2 linked regions of the Flammeovirga yaeyamensis genome follow. Each later gene encodes a partner of the first gene's protein in a complex. Links are inferred from orthologs where the notes say so. Each region holds a gene or a part of one and is shown in the gene's direction. Other genes may lie near its edges. The genes, in order: hslU and hslV.

Region 1 (12,152 bases):
TCTATTGATATAAGATTCTGCATGAACTAAATCTTCTTTCTCTATGTAAGTGTTTCCAATATTTGTAAGGGTCTCTGCTACTCTAAATTGTTGATTTCCTAATTCATCGAAAATATTTAAAGCCGTAAAGAAAAATTGTAAAGCTTCATCTTTCTTTTGCATTAAATGATAGACAGAGCCTTTATTACTATTCGCTAATGCAATTCCTTTTTGATCGTTGATTTCTCTACAGAGTACCTCCGCTTTATTAAAGTAATCGATGGCCGTTTCATAATCTCTTGTAATGAGCATTACTTGACCAATATTATTACAGGCAATTGCTTGATCTTTTGGGAGATCATGAAGCTTATTTAATTCTAAATCTTTGAAATAATATTCAAGTGCTTCAGTATAATCACCTTTAATTTTATGCGCAGCACCTATATTGTTATAAGCGATTGACATACCAACATAATCATCATCCAATGCCAAAAATTCAACAGCTTTTTGATAAAAATGTATGGCTGAATCGTATTGATTGAGATATCTTGAATTTCTAGCAAGGGTGAGATATATATCGCCAGCTAATGCTTTTGTTTCTTCTGATTTTATAAAGTCAATAGCTTTTAAGCCTTCTATTTGACCTTTTTGGAATTGTCTATTTTTGTATAAACTTTTGGTTAAAAATAGGTATAGCTGTGCCATCTCTCCATTCATTTTGTGCCTACGAGCAATGACTAATCCTTCGTAGGACAATGAAATGGCAGAATCATATTTTTTTTCATTAAACAGGCGCGCAATTGTCGTGTTAAGAGAATCGAGTCCATAAAAATTATGGTGCTCAACTTTTTTTAATTCCTCAGAAGTAGCCTGTTCGTTAGTTTTATTACAACCGCTAAATATAAATATACTTGCAGTTAATAGTGACAGAAAGAATTTCAATTATCTAATGTTGATAGTGTTGTTAATAAAATACACACAAAGTGTACCATAAAAATAAAGGATTGAATCTAATTTAGACCAATCCTTTACCATTTCTTAAAACAATGACCCCTGATTTCCATCAGAAGGGGGTATAATTCCCAAATGTTCGTATGCTTTTAAGGTAACTTCTCTACCGCGAGAGGTTCTTTTGATAAATCCTTCTTGAATTAAAAAAGGTTCATAAACTTCTTCAATCGTCTCAGCTTCATCACCACAGGCTGTAGCTATTGTGTTGATTCCCACAGGGCCACCTTTGAATTTTTCAATGATGGTGGTGAGAATACGATTGTCCATTTCGTCCAAACCTCCTTGATCCACATTAAGTGCACCCAAAGCCATTTTTGCAATATCAAGATTGATGGTTCCATCTCCTTTAATCTCTGCAAAGTCTCTTGTTCTTCTCAAAAGATTATTTGATATTCTTGGCGTTCCTCTACTTCTTCTGGCAATTTCAAATGCAGCATCTTCATTAATTGGTGTCTGTAAAATTCCCGAAGATCTCTTTACAATCGTAGAAAGTAAAGCAGAATCATAATACTGCAGTCGCGCATTGATACCAAAACGAGCTCGAAGTGGAGCTGTTAATAAGCCCGATCTCGTTGTTGCTCCAATGAGAGTGAAAGGGTTTAAATCAATTTGTATGGTACGGGCACTTGGTCCCGAGTCCAACATAATATCAATTCTAAAATCTTCCATGGCAGAATATAAATATTCTTCCACAACAGGATTTAAACGGTGTATTTCATCAATAAATAATACATCGTTTTCCTCTAAGTTGGTTAAAAGTCCGGCTAAATCACTAGGCTTTTCTAAAACAGGGCCGGAAGTTATTTTTATTTCCGCCTCCATTTCGTTGGCAATAATGTTGGAAAGGGTGGTTTTACCCAAACCCGGAGGGCCGTGTAGCAAGACATGATCAAGAGGCTCACCTCTCTTTTTGGCTGCTAGCACAAATATTTTTAGGTTCTCGACAATCTTATCCTGACCGGTAAAGTCATCAAAGGAAAGGGGTCTTAATGCACGCTCAATATCTCGATCGGAATCAGAGAACCCTGAATTGTCACCATTTAAATAGTCTTCTCGCATATTGTAAAATCTATAGAAAACAAAGGTAGTAAAATGTTTTAAACCTTTGTATTGTGGTTAGGGTCTACTAACTTTATTGGTCAAATAAAAAATATAGAATGATTCACTTTAATGAGTTTGTCCTTGATAACGGTTTAAAGGTATTCGTATTGGAAGACCAAACGGTTGCTTCGGCGGTTGTCAATATAATGTATGATGTAGGCTCTAAGGATGAGGATCCTGAAAAAACGGGTTTTGCTCACCTCTTTGAACATTTAATGTTCGGTGGTTCAGTAAATGTGCCTTCATTTGATACTCCTATTCAAAAAGTAGGTGGATCTAATAATGCTTTCACTTCACCTGATATTACCAACTATTATATCACTTTACCCGCTCAAAATATTGAAACGGCATTTTGGTTGGAATCTGACCGTATGTTGAGTCTTTCCTTCGACCCTAAAGTTTTAGAGGTACAACGAAAAGTGGTCATAGAAGAATATAAGCAAAGGTATATTAACCAACCCTATGGTGATGTATGGCATATTTTAAGAAAAATGGCCTACAAAAAGCATAGTTACCAATGGCCTACTATCGGAAAAGAAATTAAGCATATTGAAGACGCTACTATGGATGATGTGAAAGCATTTTTCCATAAGTATTATGTACCTTCGAATGCTGTAATGGTGGTGGCAGGAAATGTGAAGACGGAAGAGGTGAAACGTTTAAGCCAAAAATGGTTTGGACCTATACCTGCAGGGGTGAAACCACTTCGAAATATTCCTGTGGAACCAAAACAAACGGAAGCCAGATTCCAACAAGTTGAAAAGGATGTACCAATCGATATGTTATATAAAGTATGGCATATGGAAGGAAGAAAGGAAAAAGAATATTATACTTCCGATCTTGTAAGTGATTTAATGGGAAGAGGTAAATCTTCTATTTTATATCAAAAACTCGTTAAGGAAGAGCAACTTTTCTCTGGTATTAATGCTTATATCACCGGATCATTTGATCCCGGTTTATTATGTATTACTGGTAAATTATCTGATGGTGTTTCACTGGAAACAGCCAATCAAAGTTTAAACCAAGTAATCAAAGATTTCAAGAATACAGAATTTACTGAAGAAAATATGAATAAGGTGAAAAACTTGGCAGAATTCTCGATGACTTACGGGAAAACAGAAATTCTTCCTCGTGCCATGTCGATCGCTTTCGGTGCTTTACTAGGCAATCCTAATTTAATTAACGAAGAAGAAGAACTACTTAGAAATGTTCAGTTAGAAGATGTGATGACAAAAGCAAAGTCTATTCTGAAAGAAGAAAGTTGTTCTACACTTTTTTATAAGGCAAAATAATAATGAAAACTAACCTTCGTCTGTTCATTACTTTACTTCTTTTCTTATTTGTTCATCCATTATTTGCACAATTAGGCGGATCACAAGCGTTTAATTTTTTAAATGTAGCCAATAATGCAAGACAAGTAGGTTTGGGAGGTTTTTTAGTCTCCTCGGGATTAGACGATCCTAATGCGATGTTTTACAATTCTGCTTTATTAACAGAGGCATCTACCAATCAGGCATTCTTAAATTACTATGATTATCATATGACTGCAGGAATGACTTCTTTGGGTTATGCTAAACAAGTAGGAGGAGGAATCGTAGGCATTGGAATGTCTTACATGGGTTACGGACAGTTCGATGGTTTTGATCAAAACGGGAATTATAACGGAACGTATACAGCCAATGATTATTGGTTTCAAGGAAGTTATACACATAAAGTAGGCGTATTTTCTATGGGAGCGAATTTGAAGTTTGCTTCTTCCAGAATCGAAAGTTTTAATGCAAATGCTTTAATGTTGGATTTAAACGGAGCATTTATCCACCCCACCAAAGATTTAGTAGTCGGGTTAACCATCAAAAATGCAGGGTTTGTAACCAAGCAATACCAACCGAATGATGAGAGTGAATTACCTTTTGATACACAATTAGGTGTTTCGTTTAAACCCGAAAGAATGCCCATTAGATTTTCAGTAACTTATCATCATATTCATCAATTTGATATTACTTATACAGACTCTTCTTTAAAAGGAGAAAAGGACGCTTTTGGCAACGATCTCTACGAGGAACCCTCATTTGCTGACAAATTGTCACGACATTTTGCATTTGGAGGTGAATTTGTATTAGGCAAAGTGTTGAACATTCGTGCCGGTTATAACGTCATGAGGCGTCGGGAAATGGTTGCTCAGAATGTAAAAGGTCTAGCAGGCATGTCCTTGGGAGCGGCATTGAAGGTAAAAAAACACATCAATTTCGGTTACAGTGTGGCTTGGTACCATATTGCTGGACCAACCAACAGTTTGAGCTTATCGGTGGCAACGACGGGTTGGGATAAGAGAAAAAAGACTGTCATCGAATAAAATATTCACTTTAAATAAAAGACATTATGCTAGAGAGCTCAAATTATTTGACCCCAAGAGAAATTGTAGCAGAATTAGATAAATATATTATCGGTCAGAATGATGCCAAAAAGAACGTTTCTATTGCCCTAAGAAATAGATGGAGAAGAATGAATGTGAAAGGCGATCTTGGAAAAGAGATTATGCCAAATAACATTTTGATGATCGGTTCTACTGGTGTTGGTAAAACAGAAATTGCAAGAAGATTAGCTAAAGTAGCCAAAGCACCTTTCGTAAAAGTAGAAGCTTCTAAATTTACAGAGGTAGGTTATGTAGGTCGTGATGTAGAAAGCATGGTAAGAGATTTGGTTGAACAATCTGTTAGCATGGTAAAGGAATTAAAGAAAGCATTAGTAGAGGAAAAAACAGCTCAAGCTGTTGAAGATGCTATTCTAGACGCATTAATTCCACCATTAAAATCTGCACCAACGACTAATAATTCTGGAGAATATATTAATTCTGATCACGAGCTAAACGAAAAAACTCGTGAGCGTTTCAGAGAAAAATTAAGAGCTGGAGAATTAGAAGACCGTAAGATTGATGTTACAGTTGATAAGAACTCTGGTAATTTAGGCTTTATCGGTGGAGCTCCAATCGACGAGGGTTCTATGATGAACATCCAAGAGATGATCAGCGGAATGATGCCTAAGAAAAGTAAAAAACGTAAAATGTCCATTGAGGATGCACGTAAGATCTTGGTAGAGCAAGAAAGTGCAAAATTAATCGACATGGATGAGGTGAAAGATGAGGCAGTAAAACTTGCAGAAAACTCAGGTATCATTTTCATCGATGAGATTGATAAAGTAGCAAGTGGAGGTTCTAAGCAAGGCGCAGATGTTTCTAGAGAAGGAGTACAAAGAGACTTACTTCCAATTGTTGAAGGATCAGCAGTAAATACAAAGCATGGTGTTGTAAAAACAGATCATATTTTATTTATCGCAGCAGGTGCTTTCCATTTATCAAAACCATCTGATTTGATTCCTGAACTTCAAGGTCGTTTCCCAATTAGAGTAGAGCTTCAAAGCTTAACAGAAAACGATTTTAAAGTGATCTTACGTCAACCTAAAAATGCACTTACTAAGCAATATGAAGCTTTATTAGGAGCTGAAGACGTTCAACTTTCATTTAATGATGATGCATTGGATGAAATTGCAGTAATCGCTCATGAGATTAATGTGGAAGTAGAAAACATTGGTGCAAGAAGATTACACACTGTAATGTCTCACCTACTAAATGATCTACTATTTGATGTTCCTGATGTAATAGGAGCAAATGCACAAATAGTGGTTACTAAAGAGATGGTTCATGAAAGACTTTCTGGGTTAGTGAAAAACAGAGATCTTTCACAATACATACTGTAATTAATTAATCATTAATTATTTAAGTCCTTGTTATGAAATTAGCAAGGACTTTTTTTTAACAATTCCACGATCAAACAGTTGTCTTGAAAAAGTTCAATTTTCTTAAAATAATATAATTTTTTCTTATCAAAAGAGTTCGAAAAGAAAATAATTATACGTAATATTATAAGTGAAAATTAGTTTTTTCTTCATCACCGATCAAAAGAGAAGAATGATCGCCCAAATTTTATTGATTTAAACCAATAAATACGCATTCGCAAAACTTTCTATTATTAACTGAGCGGACGCCCTAATCAACTTAACTCTTGTACTCTATCAAATATAGCTTTCCGGCGATGAAAAAAAGTAAACTGAATTTAAGTAAACATCAAAGAACGAATGAGATTAACTAAGACGCTTTGCTTTTTACTACTCTCTTTAATCACTTTAACCTATTCGTACGCCCAAGATAGAATCATTACAGGGACAGTTACTGATGGAGTTAAACCTTTGCCAGGAGTAACTATTGTTGTTCAAGGCACCAGAAGAGGAGGAGTATCTGATATCGACGGTAACTTTAAAATTTCCTTACAACCGGGCGATAACAAATTGGAATTTAATTTTATAGGTATGAAATCCCAAGTAATTGAAATTGGTAATCGAACCAGTTTTAATGTGGCTATGGAAGAAAATACCGAAGAACTCGACGAAGTAATTGTCACAGCTAATGCCATTGAAAGAGAAAAAAGAACTCTAGGTTATGCGGTAACTTCTGTGGATGGGGAAGAAGTAGATAGAGTAAAATCAACTAACTTTTTGAACTCTCTGTCAGGTAAAGTTCCAGGTGTACAAATTTCTCAAGCGTCTTCTAACCCTGGTGGATCGACAAGAATTGTGATTCGTGGTACGAACTCATTGAGTGGTGGAAACCAACCATTGATTGTTGTTGATGGTATTCCAGTAAGTAATACAAACATCTCTACAGGTAGTGGTATTCAAGGTGCTTTTGATGCAGGTAATGGTGCAGGTGAGATTAACCCGGCAGATATAGCTTCAGTAACTGTTCTTAAAGGGGCATCTGCAGCTGCACTATATGGTTCTAGAGCTGCCAACGGAGCCATTATTATTACAACCAAAAGAGGTAAAGCGAAAGAAGGACCAACGGTGAGTTTAAATTCTAGTGTGCGTTTTGAAACGCCGAACAGATTGCCGTCTTTCCAAAATAGATATGCACAAGGTTTCCACGGTAAATACGATAAGAATTCGGAGAATGGATGGGGACCAATAATAAATGGACAAGTGGTTCCAATGTACGATTATGCTTCGGACACGTCCAATCTTCCGGAAAGTCAGTGGCCATTGCAGACACTTGCTGCTTATCCAGATAATGTCAAAGATTTTTACGAGACCGGTTCACTTTTTATTAACTCAGTAGATGTTTCTTCTGCTACAGAAAAAGGAGATTATCGATTAGGTTTTACTTCTATGAACCAAAAAGGTATTGTTCCCGGTGCAGGTTTAGATCGTTATACTTTTGCAGTAAATGCTGGTCATAAATTAAATAAAGTAATTAGCTCAAGAGTAGGTATGAACTATGTGCAATCTCAGACACGTGGTTCTGTATCCCAAGGGGGTAACTCACCCAACGTATTGACATCAATTATTAATGGCATACCAAGAACAACACCTTTAGAGAGATTGCAATTAGTCGATGGAGAACAAAATCCGATTGGTCGTTTTTCAAATTCACCTTATTGGGTAGCAGAGAAAAATGGTAACGACGTCAATGTAAATCGTTTCTTCGGTTTTGGTATGTTAGAAGCGAAGGCAACAGATTGGTTGACATTTAGAGGTAGAGCGGGTTTAGATTATCGTGTGGATAAACGATTTACACGATCAGCCAAAGGGACATTGGGAGCTATCAATGGTTCGTTTACAAATGATGACATGGAAAGAACCGAGTTGACCACTTCTTTAATGGCGACCATTCAAAAAGATTTTGGTGAAAAATTCAAACTTACTGCAATTATAGGTCATGAATATAACTCGAGAGTATTTAAGAGAAATACATTATCTGCATCAGAGTTATCAGTGTCAGAATTATATACACCAACCAATGCTAAAAACACTGTAAGTACAACCGATTTTGTAGAGCAAAGGTTATTAGGTATGTACGGTGATATATCACTTACTTACAACAATTACTTGACATTGAATATGACCATGAGAAATGACTGGTCATCTACACTACCAAAAGATAATCGATCATACTTCTATCCATCAGCCAGTTTATCATTTATCTTCTCAGAGGCATTGAATATTCATAATGATTTCTTCTCTTATGGTAAATTGAGATTAAGTGCAGCACAAGTTGGTAATGATACAAGCCCGTATCAATTGGATTATTATTACTATCCTCGTTCTTCTTATTTTGGTCAGTTTGGTACAACGAATAATTATCCATTTAATGGTCAAACAGCTTATGCAGCAACCAATGTTATTCCTCCAGAAAACTTGGTTCCGGAAAGACAGAACTCTTGGGAAATAGGTACTGAACTTAGCTTCTTTAATGGTAAAATTGGAGTAGACTTTACATATTATCAAATAGAGACCAAGAACCAGATTCTAGCTGTACCTACACCAGAATCTACAGGTTATAATACCAAAAGAGTAAATGCAGGAGCTGTACAGAATAGAGGTATTGAATTACTATTATCATTTATACCAATTCAGAAAAAAGATTTTGAATGGAACTCTCAAATTAACTTTACACGAAACCAAAATAAAGTTACTGAGTTGATAGAAGGTTTGGATAAACTTCAAATTGCTTCTGGTTTTAATGGGGTTTCAGTTCAAGCCGTTCCTGGCGAGTCATTGCAGTTACAAGGTGTTGGATTTAAAAGAGCAGATTCGGGAGAAATTTTGGTTGATCCAAATACTGGTTTGAGAATGCAGGGTGATGAAGAAACATTTGGTGAGATTCAGCCAGAATTCCTACTAGGTTTCCAAAATAGCTTTACATATAAGGGTGTTACTCTAAACTTTTTGATCGACTGGAATCAAGGAGGAAAAATGATTTCAAGAACTGTTGGCGATTTAAGATTTAATGGTCTAGCAGAAGAAACAGCCGTAAACAGAGAACAATCTTTTGTAGATAGAAATGCTTACATAGAATCAGGAGATGGTACAGTGAAGCCGAATGATATTTCAGTGTCTCATCAAGATTTTTGGCAAGCGTATTCATCAAGTGGTATTGCCGAAGGATCTGTATTTGATAAGACATATGTGAAATTAAGAGAAGTAAGTTTAGCGTATACTTTACCTCAGTCTTTAGTGGCTAAATCAGGATTTATTAAATCTGTAGCTGTTGGTTTTGAAGCTAGAAACTTATGGATCATCTACAGTAAGATTCCTCATATTGACCCAGAAACCAGTTTATTCCAATCGGCTAGTGATGCTTCTGGAGCTGTGGAAATGGGTAGTTTACCTTCTACGAGAAGTTTTGGTGGTAACTTAAAATTAGTATTCTAAGATGAAAAATAAACAAACCTATCATTATATCGTTGGTCTATCCTTATGCCTGACTTTTCTTTTCGGAGGTTGTGACAGCATCTTGGATATTAATAAAGACCCTTTTGCTGCTGGAGATGATCAGGTAGCAGAACAACCAGGGTTATTAATGACAACCTGTATCACTGGTATTTCATCAGACAAAGTGATGGAAACCGATGTGTTTAACCGTTGGGCGCAACATTATGTTGGGGCAGGGGCTTCGGTGTTTTCAACATCAGATAATTTCTCTGTACCTACATTTCCACAAACCAATACTTGGTCTACATTTTATGTAAGTGCTTTAAAAAATGCATCAAGAGGTGAGTTATTAGCGAATAGAAATGGAGAAGTAAATACTGCCGCTCAATTCAAAATAATTCAAGCCTTCTGTTTTTATCATCTTACTTTAATGTTTGAAGATATTCCATTTTCAGAATCTTTAGATACAGATATTTTATTCCCCAATAGCGATACGCAAGAGATCGTTTTAAAAGGGATAGTGAGAATATTGGATGAGGCAATGGGGTCGATTAATGTAGGTGACCCGAATAAGATTTCTGGAGAAGATCTTTTATTCAGAGGGGATATGAATAAGTGGTTGTTGTTTGCCAATTCTATTAAAATTAAAACTTTGATGGTCATCGCGGCTAAAGATTCTGGTTATGCTGGATCAAGATTAGAAGCAGCTTTTAATGCAGCCCACATTGAAAGCTTAGCAGATGAAGTAAAGTTGGATTATTATGATGATCTAACAAATGCCAATCAGTTTTATAAACTTCACTTTCAATTTGCTGGTGGACAAAGTTTATTTTTCTATGCTTCCAATCCATTTATTGATTTATTAAGAGGATCAAATGATCCTAGAATTGATATATTTTATGATCGACCGGATGGGACATCTGATCAGGTACCTCATAGAGGGGTGGATCCTGGATCAAGATCTGCGTTTACGGTGACTTCAGTATTGAGTTTGCATTACATTACGGCCACCTCTCCAGATTTTTGGATAACAGCAGCCGAGTTAAAGTTTATGAGAGCTGAAGCGATTTTGAATGGTTGGATCAATGGTACAACTGTAGATGCGAATGATTATTATAGAGAAGGCATCTTGTTAAATGTAGTTCATCTCAATTCATTATCAACAGTACAAGCATCTGGAAAAGGAGTAACAGTTCAAGGGTTTGAAAACTACAACAATTCTCTTCCAGATTTACAAAACTTATCAACAGCTAATGCATTAACAGCTGTGCATCAACAAGGATATATAGAAACTTTTAAAAGAGGAATAGATGCATGGACTTATGTTCGAAGAACAGGATACCCATCCAACCGTCCACTTCCTGAAGATGCCACCTTATCCAATCATATTACAAGGTTGCCTTATTCACCTAGTGAAATAAGTTCAAATCCTAATAACCCGAGTCAGAAAGCATTGGATGCCCCAATGTGGTTTATGAGCTCTAACTAACAAATTGTATGAGAAAATTAATTTATATCATCACTTTAGGTATAGCTTTCACCTTTCAAAGTTGCGAGTTATACGATACATATTCAGAAGAGCTGAATGCAGGGTTTTCGGGTTCTACAGTTTCATTTGAAACCGCAACAACTTCTCCTGACTCTGTGAGAGAAAATTCTATTCCTTTGAGTTTGGTAGTAGAAATGCCTTATGCTATTCAAACATCAAGAGGTGTGGAAGTAAAATATAGTTTTGCAGGAGATGCCGTTTTTGGAACCGATTTTACAGCAAAGGCTATCGAAAGAAATGAAGCCAATTCATCTGTTATTGTAGAGAAGTTTGCCACCGAAAATGGGGGGACTTTTATCATAAAGAATAGAGAAAAAACGCAAGATGAATCGGGAGAACAGAGTTTTACCAATACAAGAAATACAGCTACGATCGAAGTTTCTCCATTGGTAGTTCAAGGAGTAGATAAACCTAATGGTAAATTCTTAAGTGTTATTCTCTCTTCAGCAAAAAATCTTGATGATAATTCTGAGGTAACTGTCGGACAAGGTGGAATAAAAAGAGAATATAATCTTCTTATTAGAGATATCCACTGTCCATCTGATTTAGATGGTACATATGCTGCAAGAATTACTAAAGATGAAGGAATTGTTGACGTCCCAGATGTAACCATAACCAAAACGGCAGATAGTGCCAACCCAGACAATATTTGGGGATTGTATGAGATATCAAATATCGCGGGTGATTTACAAGATATTCCTTTCCAAATTATCGATCAGTGTGGAGAGTTCTTGGGACCATCTGATGAATACATAACGATATCAGGTACGACCGCTTCTTCCGGAGAGATTAGCTTGGATGTTTTGTTCTCTGATGGAATTACGACAAGACAATGGACATTATTCTTAACTAAAAAATAGACATCATGAGAAAAATTAATTTCATAATAGCAATACTTGGCTGTCTGTTTTTTATTCATAACGGATATGCTCAAAACATAAGACAAATTACAACACCTCAACCAAGGTTAATTACTGATAAGGAGTTTTCATCTCCTAATAAGCTATTTGTTCGGTTGAAAAATCCAACAGACATTCAAATGGCTTATATGGATACTGATCAGGATGTATTTGTTGAAACTGAGAAAAGAAATCTATTCAGACAATTAACTGATGCTAGAATTGCTTCGGTGATAGAACCAATGAAAGTACTTAAAAATTCGGTATCAGATGTTCTACAGATTACACTTAATGATGGTGTCGATCTTAGACGTTTTATGCAAGAGTTAAGTGCTGATCCTAATGTATTG
Region 2 (12,209 bases), 560 kb from region 1 along the record:
TTTATTTAAGATGATCGTATCTCGATCTTCCCAATCCGTCCAACTCGATTCTAAATTGATATTTCTATCCTGTAATTCTTTTGCTTCCTTATCATCAATTTGATCATACATTGGACGAGAAGGCCAACAATCCAATCCTTTTACATTTACTAAAGGATTATAGTTATCTTCTTTTAACGTGACTTGTTTACCGATAACCACCTTATCAATTGCCGAATTGTCTTCTGTTAATGTAATGTCTCTTACCGCATGGAAGAACTTAAACATATCGGGTTTCTTACGCACTAGGTCTTCGTAAATTGGACCAAATATCGTGTCTCCCATACCAGCATCCATTCTCCAAACAATATTTTCTTTACATGTAAAACCAAGTCTTAAGAAAATATTTAGAATGGTACCTGCTTCTACATTTGGTGTATGAGGATTGCCTTTTAAGAAAGCGAAAGGGCCATCGTACATCGCTCGAACGATTGGAGAACCCACAGTGTGTTCTTCCGATGCTCCATGTTTCTGTAACCAATCGCCATAATCAATATCGTTGATTACTTCAAAATCAAAATGAAGTTTACCATCTTGAACTGTCAGCACTTTATCTTTTAGCATACCAGTGAAAAGGGTAGTACCAAAATCAACAGCGAGCCAAGCTCTTCTAGCAGTATCATTTTCCTCAACTAGATCACCCAAAAGGTCCCAAATCCAGTTTTTAATTTTTCTCCAACTTTCTAGAACATCACTAACATCCTCATCGTTTTTCAGCTTCTCGGTCATTCTTTTAACGACTTTACTGAAAAGCGGCTGAATCCTAGCAATGATCTCATCGTCTAGAGCGTCCAATTCTTCTTCTAAGTGATGGAAGAAACGGTCTTTGATTTTTTGAACCTCAGCATCTGATTTTCCACCAAATAATTTGATAAAGAAATCAACAATCTTCTGAAGCCAACTTTTATTTTTGATGTGCGATAAATGATCTTCCAACCAACCCACAATGTGGTGAATGATAAAATCAGAAACCGCTTCTAAAATTTCTTCTACTGATGGAAGTTGCCCATCGCCCACTTTACCCGGTAAGGCAGGGAAGGGTACTTTCCAGTCTACCCATTTATTATTTACATTCTCTGTGAAAATGAAATAGTCTTGTTTTGAAAAAGCTTTTTCGAAAGTAGACATTGGAGCATCTTTCGGACGATCAAGATTTTTATAAACATCTTTGATCATTTTGAAAGCATTCTCATAGAATCCCATCCATAGATGTAGACCGTGTTCTTCGATTCTGTAACCAATTTCAGGATTTACACCACTTGCTCCTTTACCTCCAATTCTCCATCCTAATTGATAAACAGTAATGTCGTATTTTTCTTCCCAGTTCGGTTCTTGCATCAGTGTGTACACTGATGTCATAGCACTTAAGCCTCCACCGAGTACTGCAATTCTTCTTGGTTTGCTTCCCATGATTCTTCTTCTTTAACTGGTTTATATTGTTTGAATAGCACGATGTAGATCACATCGATTACGAAAGAAATAACTCCTAAATTGATTAAGAAAAGAGATTCTGGCCATTTAAATATCGACCCTAAAGTGATCACACCCGTACCGATACATTTTAGAATAGCCACTTTAAAGGATAAACCTTTACCTCTCATATTAGCATTAAAAACTAATTGATAGATATAGAGACCTGACATGATTACATTAATCATTAAAGCAGATGTTACTCCTAAAGGATTGTCATCACCTACTTTTCCAAAAGTGTAAACTGTAAAGAACCAGAAAATAAGTGCAATGATATACGTATATCTAAACCTCTTCTTTAAAACAGGAAGTGGCAATTGTTTATATCCATAAACAAGAATAGTAACGTTGATGAACACATCAAGAAAGAACCAAAAACGAACACCAATAATAAATGGCATACCTAATTCGGGTTCAAACATGAATCCCCAAATAAATTCCCAGACCCAATTGCCAGGACCAACCATTAATGGCATTTCATTGATTTTATACTTTCTTACACCTTTTATAATCAAGATGTATGCTGCAAACCAGCTAAGAAAACCAATAAAAAATAAAATGAGTTCGAATTGTGTGTACCCCAAAACGTTTACAGCATGGTGGTACCAGTCCGACATATAGTTAAAAAAATTCATAGCAACGAGAGCCCTAATTCTTGTAGTAAGTTAATAGTTGAGAAAATGTTCATTAAAAAATGAGTGTTCCGAAATATAAAGAATAAATCGTATTGAAATTATAATTTTCGCATTTAATATGTATTCCATTATAAAATAAGTAGTGTTTTAAGGTGGATATCAAACCATTATCAGAATAATCGTTTATTATTGTAACTACATATATTTTTTATTTTTAGTGATAACTATTTTTCATCATTTTCTCAACAGTCTACTAATACTATGAAAAGAGCCAGTTTATGGGGAGAGTGCGATGCTATACTTGCCGCTACTTCTTACCCTAAATCCGAAGTGACTAAACTTATTCCAAAAGAAATAGGTTTAAGCGAACAAACACTTACTCCAGAAGGAGAACACCCTATAGTTTTTATGTTCAATACTCAGAAGATCCATATTTTCTTCTCCTTCTTTACCATGAGGTATTACGAAATGATTCCTCTTGTACCCTATGTACATTTTAAGAACAACCCAACGGTCAATTATCAAATGTCGCCAATCTTATATGTGAACAGCTTTTTAATTGTTTTGGGTGGACAACTGATGTGGCATATCAACAAAGTGTTAGGGAAGTTTAAAGTTCCATTACCGATATCAGATTTTCCTAAAGTAAAACACTATAGCGAAAAGGTATTTAGAAAACATATTGAGGCAATAGAGATGAATGCTGAAGCGGATGGAGATACAGGAGTGATATCAGATTTTCCAAACGCAGAAAAGTTAAGCGAATTATGGCATACCAATGCTATTGTAAATAATGATACTACTTTTTGGACTGCTCAATATCAAGTGACAGATAAAGAGGTACAGCCTGCTAAAGTAGCTATAGATTTAAAAGATATCGATGGATTACCTTCAGAAAAGATGGAAATACCGTCTATAAAGAATACTATTTTAGGAGGATTAAGGTTAAAATTCGATTGGAAATTATGGTGGCCTAAAAAATACAATGCTACTTATTCAGCACCGAAAGAAGAAATTGTATCCGAAGAAGTACTAGTAGATTAATATCAAGAATATCCTCACTTTTGAAAAGTGAACATCTTCATTTAATCAAAAAAAAGAGTGAAAAGCAGGCCTAACCTCGCTTTTCACTCTTCCCTATTCACTCTTCACTCTTCACTTATTTAGTATCCTTGTTGAGAAAGCTCTTCAATCACTTCTTTATTGGTTTCGTTTTCCAACGCTTTACCCACTTTCTGACTGATTCCTTCTACTTCCATTAAAGGACTGACTGCTTGATAAGCGGCAATCTTAGTGCTTTTACTACTTCCTTTATTCGTAGCATATTTAAGGATAATATCAGCAGCTTTCATTTTCTCTTCATCTGTCTTGAGTTTGATCACATAGCCGGTCATCGAACGGAACATATACTGTCTGTATTGATCGTTCATTTCAGCTAATTTTTTATCAAACCAATCAAGCTTTTCAGGTACTTCCAAATCAGTATAAATGATGGAAAGAACGAAAACTAGGTTAGGGTTCTTCGCATCTTCATACTCTTTAGCTTTGGCTAAAATGCTAGGGCCTTCAATGCTTGCCGAGTGATAAAGTGATGTCGCAATTACTTCATAAGAACTATCGTTAAGGGCAATTTTTGCCGTTTTGATAAACTCATTATCCACCGTACTTAATGTATTAATAGCATTGGCTCTAACTGACGATTTTTTGTCTTTAATCGCCATCGTTCTAATCTCTTTTACAACTTCTGTAAGATCGCCTGTACCTTGGTAGTCATTAAATACATCAACGGCATGTTCTCTTATTCCCCAGAAGTCATCAGATAAATAAGGTTTGATATCTGCAATGATCGAAGGATCAGCAGTGATCGACTCACCTAATTTATCAATTGCTTCCACTCTATGCATTACTTGTTCAGCATATTTAGCTTGAACTTTATAAGCATTGGCTGTTTTTGAATGGTTGAACACACCTGGAATAATATGGTCAGGATCGAAAATAACAACTGCAGGGGCAGTATCGAAAGAGAATTGGAAAGTCTCTACATCTTTACTAACAGTGATGTTTCTGATTTCCTTTTTACCATCTTCCCAAATGAAGCTGACTTTCGTTGGAATCGTATAGATTGGAGTATATTTTGGATCTTGTTCCTGTCTAACAATCAGTTTTACAGTTCCGTTAGCAAAAGAGTCTTTGATAAAGAACGTTGGGTGACCAGCATTCATAAACCATTGGTTGAAGAACCAATTCAAATCTTGACCCGTTACTTCTTCGAATGCTAATCTAAGGTGTGCGAATTCAGCAGGTTTAAAAGCGTTATTTTTAAGATATAATGAAGCACCTTCAAAGAATGCATCATCACCAATAGTATGTCTTAGTAAATTAAGAATGTAACCACCTTTGGCGTAAGAGTGACTATCGAACATGTCTTCTTTGTTCTGATAGTAGTATCTAATTAACGGTTCTTGTTTAGATTCTGATTCATATAAATAGCTTTCTAATTCAGATTGAATGTTGTAGTCAGCCTCGTCTTTTCCTTGTTTGTACTCTCTCCAAAGGTACTCACTGTAATTGGCCCATGATTCGTTTAGTGGCAGGTTAGCCCATGATTCTGTAGTGACAAGATCACCAAACCAATGGTGGAAAAGTTCGTGAGCAATAATAAAGTCCCAATCCTGATCTAGTTTTTCTCTATCAGTTACCTGAACCGATTCCATAAAAGTAGAAGCAGATGTATTTTCCATTGCACCACTTACGAAATCTCGGATAATAATTTGAGAGTATTTATCCCATGGGAAAGGATAATCGAAACGTTTAGAAAAATATTCCATCATCTCAGGAGTGTTACCAAAGATGGTACGTGCATATTTTTCATATTCCGGTTCAACATAATAGCTCACTTCTTTACCTCTCCATTCGTCTTTAACAATGGCAAAATCACCCACGGCCATCATCGTTAAATAAACAGAGTGAGGTAATTCTTGTCTCCAATGATCTGTTCTAGTTCCATCAGCATTTTTTTGCTGACTAACCAGTTTACCATTTGAAAGCGATACATACTTGTCTTGAACAGTCATGTAAATATCCTGTTTCATCTTTACATTTGGATGATCGAACATTGGGAACCAACAAGAGTTCGCAGAAGTTTCTCCTTGCGTCCAAATTTGTTGAGGCTTACCAATTTCATCACCATGTGGGTTGATGAAGTATAGACCTTTGTCTTCTGTTATGGCCTCCGAACCAGAAGTCTCTCTTTCGTTAGGCTTTGCAGTATATTTGATATGGATATAGAAGATATCGTCTTTAGTATATTCTTTATCCAAAGCGATATGAATTTGAAGACTATCATATGAATAGTCTAAATCACCTAAACTTTTAGATTTTTGATCTACCAACTCCACCTTATGTAGGTCGAAGTTTTTAGCATCAAGAATTACATCTTTTTGAGAATAAAAATAAGGTTGTAAAGTAAGTACTGCATCTCCGTTAAGTCGTTGTTTTTCCCAATCGAAACTTACTTTTAATTGAGTGTGTAATAACCTAAAATCTTGATTGTACGCAGCATTATAAAGTCCTTTTTTAGCTACCCAAACTGGTTCTGTTGGTGTTTCCTCCACTTCCTCTATAGCTTCAGGAGGAGTGTCCACTAAATTAGGGTTTACTTCTGTTTGGTCTTGTTGGGCAACACTTTGTGTAGTTTTACACGATTGCATGAGGGCAGCTGAACTAAATAGCATTAGGATGGCCCTTTTTATATTTATTATCATCGAATTATGTAATAGAATTAATTCTAGGTATTTTTTTTCGTAATCAAATTTGAAAATACTCTAAATTATTGAGACTATTTAAAGTGAACATTGATTATCCTTGTTTTTTATAAAAGTATAATGAAAAATACACGGTTTTTATTGTTGAAAATGGAATTATCTGACAAATCGGGTCATTACTAATAAGGATAAAGTGATAAATGAGGGGCAATATCAAATAATCTGACAATTTGTCGATGTCTACCTTGGTGGGTCATTTATTGATAATACATAAAATCAAAATCTGGTTTGTAGTTTGAGAAAGGAAGCATTAAATTCAATAAGATAAATAGATACTTCAACTCAAAAACACCAATGATGAAAAGGATACATCGTTCTTTCTATCATTCAAATCATTTGAAAGAAATTAATAACATAAAAATATAAACATGGAAAAATTTAGATCAACCACCGTCCTTGCGATCAAAAAAGATGGTAAAGTGGCATTGGGTGCAGATGGACAAGCAACTTTCGGAAATACTGTAGCAAAAAGTAATGTTAAGAAAGTAAGAACGCTAATGGGCGGTAAAATCCTTTGTGGTTTTGCGGGTTCAACAGCAGACGCTTTTACTTTAATGGAGCGTTTCCAAGAGAAATTAAGTGCATACGGAGAAACGAATATGAAACGTGCTGCTATCGAATTAGCAAAAGATTGGAGAACGGACCGTTACCTTAGAAAATTAGAAGCAATGATGATCGTAGCAGACATCAACGATGTGTTGATTATCTCAGGTACAGGTGATGTTATCGAGCCTGACCACGATATCGCTGCAATTGGTTCTGGTAGTATGTATGCACAGTCAGCTGCTCTAGCACTTAAAAAACATGCTCCAGATTTATCTGCTGAAGAAATGGTAAGAGAAGGGTTGAGTATTGCTGCAGATATCTGTATTTATACGAACCACAATTTTGTGATTGAGTCGGTGAAGGAATAGTTTTAGTTAGGAATTGACGCTCGTTTTTAACTAATAGGTAATAACTAATAACTAAGGGGCAAAGGTATGCTATGTAGATAGCGTATCATAAGCACAGGAATATAGTTATTTAGGTAAGAGGTAAGAGGTAAATTCATAATTAAGGGGATTCCGTGCAAATTTTGAGTTTGTTTCTTCAAGGATGTTTTTACCACACACTACATGAAACACCTGCGTTAGAATTAGTAACTACGTTTTTCACTTTTCATTTTTAATTTTTCATTTAAAAAAGTGATAAAAGAAAACACTCCGATACAAGAAATTCAGAACCCCATTCTAGACCAGAATGGGGTTCGCCTTTTTATAAAGAGAGACGATTTAACTCATCCAGATGTATCGGGTAATAAGTGGAGGAAGTTAAAGTATAATCTGCTTCAGGCAAAAGAGGAGGGGTATTCTACTATACTTACTTTTGGTGGAGCCTATTCGAATCATATTCATGCCTTTGCGGCGGCAGGGAAATTATATGGATTGAAGATTATTGGGATGATAAGAGGAGAGGAGCATTTGCCTTTAAATCCAACATTAAGTTTTGCTGAAAGTCAGGGGATGAAGTTAGTGTATATGGATCGCACTTCATTTAAAAATTACAGAGATCATATACCAAGGTTGAAGGAAGAGTTGGGTGATTTTTATGTGGCACCTATGGGAGGATCAAATGCTTTAGCGTTAAAAGGTGTAGCAGAATTGGGTGAAGAGATCAATAATTCTAATCAACAATTTGATGTTGTATGTGCGGCAGGTGGAACAGGAGGTACATTGGCGGGATTAATTTCTTCTCTTGATGAAAATATGAGAGTTTTAGGATTCCCCGCACTAAAAGGAGGTGAATTTTTATATGATGATATTCGAGGCTTTATCAAAGAGTCGGGTTTGAAGGAAAATGTGGATTGGGAGTTAATTACTGATTATCATTTTGGAGGATATGCCAAGAAAAAGCCAGAACTGATTCAATTTATAGAGGAATTTCATCAAAAACATCACGTAGAGTTAGAGCGAATTTATACTGGTAAAATGCTTTATGGAGTGATGGATCTTATAGGTAAAGGATATTTTTCTAAAGGTGATCGAATACTATGTCTTCATTCTGGTGGATTACAGATTAATCGCTAAAAAAAAATGTCATCGGACGAGTGTTAAATCTTGATTTATAACCCTAAAAACTTGCTTTTTTGATATATTTAACATATTTTAAAGATATCGAAAATTAAATAAAACTTACACGTTGCGGAAAAATAAATTCAATCTGTAACAACCCAAATTACGTATATAAATATATTCCCAACCAAAAACAATACTACCATGAAACCTAAAGCTTTCTTCACTGCATTTCTGTTATTGATAGGTAGTGTATTATTTGCACAGACTGATGAGATAAAAAAATTAAACAGTGAAGAGTATTCGCCAGAAGAGTATTCCATTCTTGAAATGTTAGGCCCTGAATACACTGTAAATTTAGAAGCAACTATAAGTGAATTAGATTGGGGTTTAGGTGCTCAAATGGAAAACGAAGCCCTTAAAGATGAGGTCACCAAAGTTTCGGAAGTATATGTATATAGTGCTGAAGATTTCAGACTTGTACATTACCATAATGGAGACGTTCATAATGTTGATCTCGATCAAATTTCTAAAAAAGCAGATTTAATAATGTCTTCAGAAGGAACATATTATTATGTGCTAAGAGATTAAAAATGTACTATTATACTATCATAACTCTTTAATATTAAAGGTAATCTGACATAGATTACCTTTTTTATTTTAAAATCTCTAAATGAATGAAAGATTTATAGATGTTTATTTTAAATTTGTGACGTTAGAATACTTAGTGTCATTTTTATGACTTGCTAAGTGTCTTAATATAAGATAGTGTACCACAAAAAATATACTGATGTCTTCAGTTAAAATCTTCTCCGCATCCGGAACAGAATATCTAGCCAGTAAAATCGCTCACTCCTATGGTAAATCATTGGGTGACGTTGTTCTTCAACGATTTAGCGATGGCGAAATCTCAACTCACTTTAACGAATCTGTAAGAGGTTGTGATGTTTTCATCATTCAATCTACTTGTCCTCCTGCAGACAACCTACTTGAATTATTACTACTAATTGATGCAGCTAAAAGAGCTTCGGCTTCTACAGTAACGGTATTGTTACCTTACTTTGGTTACGCTCGTCAAGATAGAAAGGATAAGCCAAGAGTGGGTATTGGAGCAAAATTGATTGCTAATCTTTTAACTGCTTCAGGTGCAACTCGTGTGGTGACATGTGAACTTCACGCAGACCAAATTCAAGGATTCTTCGACATTCCAGTCGTTCACCTACAATCATCTCCTATTTTTGTTCCTTACATTGAAAGCCTAGGTTTAGAAAATCTTACTTTCGCTTCTCCAGACGTAGGAGGTGCTAAAAGAGCAAGATCTTATGCTAAACACTTCAAAGCTGATATCGTAATGTGTGATAAACACAGAGAGAGAGCTAACGAAGTAGCTTCTATGCAAGTAATTGGTGACGTAGAAGGTAAAGATGTAATTCTAATTGACGACCTTGTTGATACAGCAGGTACTTTATGTAACGCCGCTGAAATTATCATGGAAAGAGGCGCTAAATCTGTAAGAGCAATCTGTACACACGGTGTGCTTTCAGGTCCTGCTTATGATAGAGTAGCAGCATCTTGTCTTGAAGAATTGGTAGTAACGGATACTCTTCCTGTAGAAAACAGAGAGAAAATCAATATCCTTTCAGTTGCAGAGCTATTTGCTAAGGCAATTAGAAAAATCCAAGATCACGAATCAATTAGTTCTTTATTTATCTAAGCGATAAAATTTAGAACTTTTTTTATATCATTTTCTAAGATAAAAAAGGGGTAATTCTCTTTTTACATCAATTTTTAAAGCTATTTATCGACATAACTTGTTGGTAAATAGCTTTTTGTTGTTAATAATTTTCTTGTTTTCTTTTTATTAATGAGAATATAATTGTACCTTTGCACGCTGATTTTCCTGTAAAGGTCAATCTAAGTAACATGTTTTGGGATGGGGTCTAACTTTCGGGTAAAGGAGGATCAAGTACCAAAGCGTTTATAACATGTTTTACTTTATAATTAAAAAAAGACGATGAAAACTGTAGACATCATTGGTTACAAGCGTGAGGACTTGGGTAAGAAAGCCGCTAAAGATTTGAGAGCTGAAGGTATGGCTCCATGTGTAATTTACGGTGGCGAAGAGCCAATTCACTTTGCAGTACCAATGTACTTGTTCAAAGACATCATCTACACTCCAGAAGTATGTTTCGTAAACATCAACATTGAAGGTGTAGAGAAAAAAGCAATCTTACAAGATTACCAATTGCACCCAATTTCTGAAGTACTTCTTCACGTTGACTTCTTAGAATTGAACGATTCTAAAGAAATCAAAATGGAAGTTCCTGTGAAATTCGTAGGTTCTTCTCCAGGTTTATTAACTGGTGGTAAATTAGTTGCTAAACTTAGAAAAATCAAAGTTAAAGCACTTCCAGCTAACATGCCTGAGAACGTAGAAGTATCAATCGAAGGTTTAGAATTAGGTAAATCTGTACGTGTTGGTGCAATCGAAGCTAAGGATTACGAAATCCTTTACAACGACTCAGTTACAGTTGGTTCAATCGCTATTCCAAGAGCGCTTCGTTCAGCAATGGACGCAGCAGGCGACGCAGAATAGTCTTTGTCAACGTTATAATAAGAAAGAGGTATTCCTTAGGGATTACCTCTTTTTTTATGTCAAAAAAGAATTGACCTACAGTGGATTATCAATTATTTTTTGGTGAATAGATTTTATAAATATGGATTTTTTTATTAAAATGAAGGTTCATTCAATTATTATCTCATCGCTTCGTGGAAGGACATCAGTTTTATATCGAATTAGAAGAAGGAAAGGTAGAGTATCTAGAATTTGGGCAGGGTGATCAGCTACTCATTTGTATACATGGGTTTAGCGATAGTGCAGCTTTGTTCCGACACATTGCACCTGCTTGGATAGAATCACATACCGTTGTGTCTTTTTCTTTACCTTTTCATGGTGGAACTGAATGGATTCCTTCTCGATTTTCATCAAGGAACATCCATAAGATTATCATGTCTATTTTAGATAAATATCAACAAGAACGTTTTACATTGTTGGGATACAGTATGGGAGGGAAAATCAGCCTCTATTGTACACAAAAGTATTTTGCAGATAAGTTAGATCGTTTGATTTTATGTGCTTCCGATGGTCTAAAAACCCATATATTATACGATGTGTCGAAACTTCCAAGGTGGTTTGTAGAATCTATCAAGTTATTGATGCGTTTCCCTAAGTTGATGTTTCTTTTGGTGGGTTTTAGCTACAGACGAGGCTTGTTATCAAAGTTCTTGTATGACTTCTTCATGAATCATTTCGAAACAAAAGCACAAAGAAGACGCTTTTTTGGAGTCGCTACTTCCTCCCGGTTTATGAAACCTGATTTATCCATCGTATCAAAAATGATTAACGATAGAAAAATTCCAGTGGATATGTACTTCGGTGAAAGGGATGAAGTAATCATTCTTGACGGTGCCAAAGACTTCGCCAGCCAAATAGATAATGTGCGTTTTCATCAACTATCAAAAGGTCACTTATTAATTGATGAAGATTTGTGTGAGTTGATGAAAGAAGAGAAGTTGAAATTGAATAATTAATTCCAAAAAATTGCCTACTTCCTAAATCGATACGTCGCCTTCAACATAAACACATCATTGGATGGTGCACTGAAAACATTGTCTACGATTTCATTTAAAGAAAATTCCCTAAACGGTTCTTGCAAACCATTTCTTCCCTGAGACCAAACCGCAAAGAAAGTACAGCCAGGAATGTATTCCCATCTTAATACTAAGTTGGAGTTGAATTCGACAACATCGAAATCTGGTTTCCCAAAAGTATAATTTCCGCCTTGCGGATCTATTACTGTATACTCTTCTGAGTTTTGATTATACGAAATTTCATCTGGAGTAAACTGATGAAAACGATCTCCATAATTTTTTGCTTTTGGCTGTTCCACACGTTTAAAATCGTAGTAGTCGCCTCTTGAAGCAAAAGGTTGTGCATAATATTGTATAGATAAATTAGGTCGTAAAATAAGGTTCGCTCGAATAGTCACCCCTGTAGTATGTTGTTCAATTCTTGAGAGTATATAATTATTTCCACTTCCATTTTCTTCGGTAGTCACATACTGTAAATGATCTGAGTTATAGGAGAACCAAGGGTTTATGGACAATTCAATAGCATTTATTGGTCGGTA

The links.
Region 2: the proteins of hslU (region 1) and hslV are in contact, whole or in part, in a solved structure (PDB 1G4A), measured with the Escherichia coli proteins. The link is inferred for Flammeovirga yaeyamensis from one-to-one orthologs.

Annotation. Positions count from the first base shown.
Region 1 is NZ_CP076132.1:753,798-765,949, forward strand. What follows is about bases 3,832-6,657. They hold hslU (ATP-dependent protease ATPase subunit HslU), read left to right. Parts: upstream 3,832-4,470; coding sequence 4,471-5,844; downstream 5,845-6,657. Other genes in these bases: porQ (type IX secretion system protein PorQ), read left to right, coding at 3,832-4,444; KMW28_RS02970 (SusC/RagA family TonB-linked outer membrane protein), read left to right, coding at 6,223-6,657. Also shown: KMW28_RS02945 (tetratricopeptide repeat protein), read right to left, coding at 1-921; Holliday junction branch migration DNA helicase RuvB, read right to left, coding at 1,018-2,049; KMW28_RS02955 (M16 family metallopeptidase), read left to right, coding at 2,148-3,383; more of porQ, read left to right, coding at 3,386-3,831; more of KMW28_RS02970, read left to right, coding at 6,658-9,354; KMW28_RS02975 (SusD/RagB family nutrient-binding outer membrane lipoprotein), read left to right, coding at 9,356-10,843; KMW28_RS02980 (hypothetical protein), read left to right, coding at 10,852-11,763; KMW28_RS02985 (S8 family serine peptidase), read left to right, coding at 11,769-12,152. UniProt on the Escherichia coli protein: ATPase subunit of a proteasome-like degradation complex; this subunit has chaperone activity. The binding of ATP and its subsequent hydrolysis by HslU are essential for unfolding of protein substrates subsequently hydrolyzed by HslV.
Region 2 is NZ_CP076132.1:187,850-200,058, forward strand. Bases 5,227-8,109 are described here. They hold hslV (ATP-dependent protease subunit HslV), read left to right. Parts: upstream 5,227-6,336; coding sequence 6,337-6,882; downstream 6,883-8,109. Other genes in these bases: KMW28_RS00690 (M1 family metallopeptidase), read right to left, coding at 5,227-5,878; KMW28_RS00700 (1-aminocyclopropane-1-carboxylate deaminase/D-cysteine desulfhydrase), read left to right, coding at 7,153-8,034. In the rest of the region: KMW28_RS00675 (NAD(P)-binding protein), read right to left, coding at 1-1,449; KMW28_RS00680 (transmembrane-type terpene cyclase), read right to left, coding at 1,404-2,144; KMW28_RS00685 (hypothetical protein), read left to right, coding at 2,406-3,188; more of KMW28_RS00690, read right to left, coding at 3,308-5,226; KMW28_RS00705 (hypothetical protein), read left to right, coding at 8,224-8,610; KMW28_RS00710 (ribose-phosphate pyrophosphokinase), read left to right, coding at 8,810-9,733; KMW28_RS00715 (50S ribosomal protein L25/general stress protein Ctc), read left to right, coding at 10,034-10,615; KMW28_RS00720 (alpha/beta fold hydrolase), read left to right, coding at 10,789-11,610; KMW28_RS00725 (DUF5916 domain-containing protein), read right to left, coding at 11,625-12,209. UniProt on the Escherichia coli protein: Protease subunit of a proteasome-like degradation complex believed to be a general protein degrading machinery. The complex has been shown to be involved in the specific degradation of heat shock induced transcription factors such as RpoH and SulA.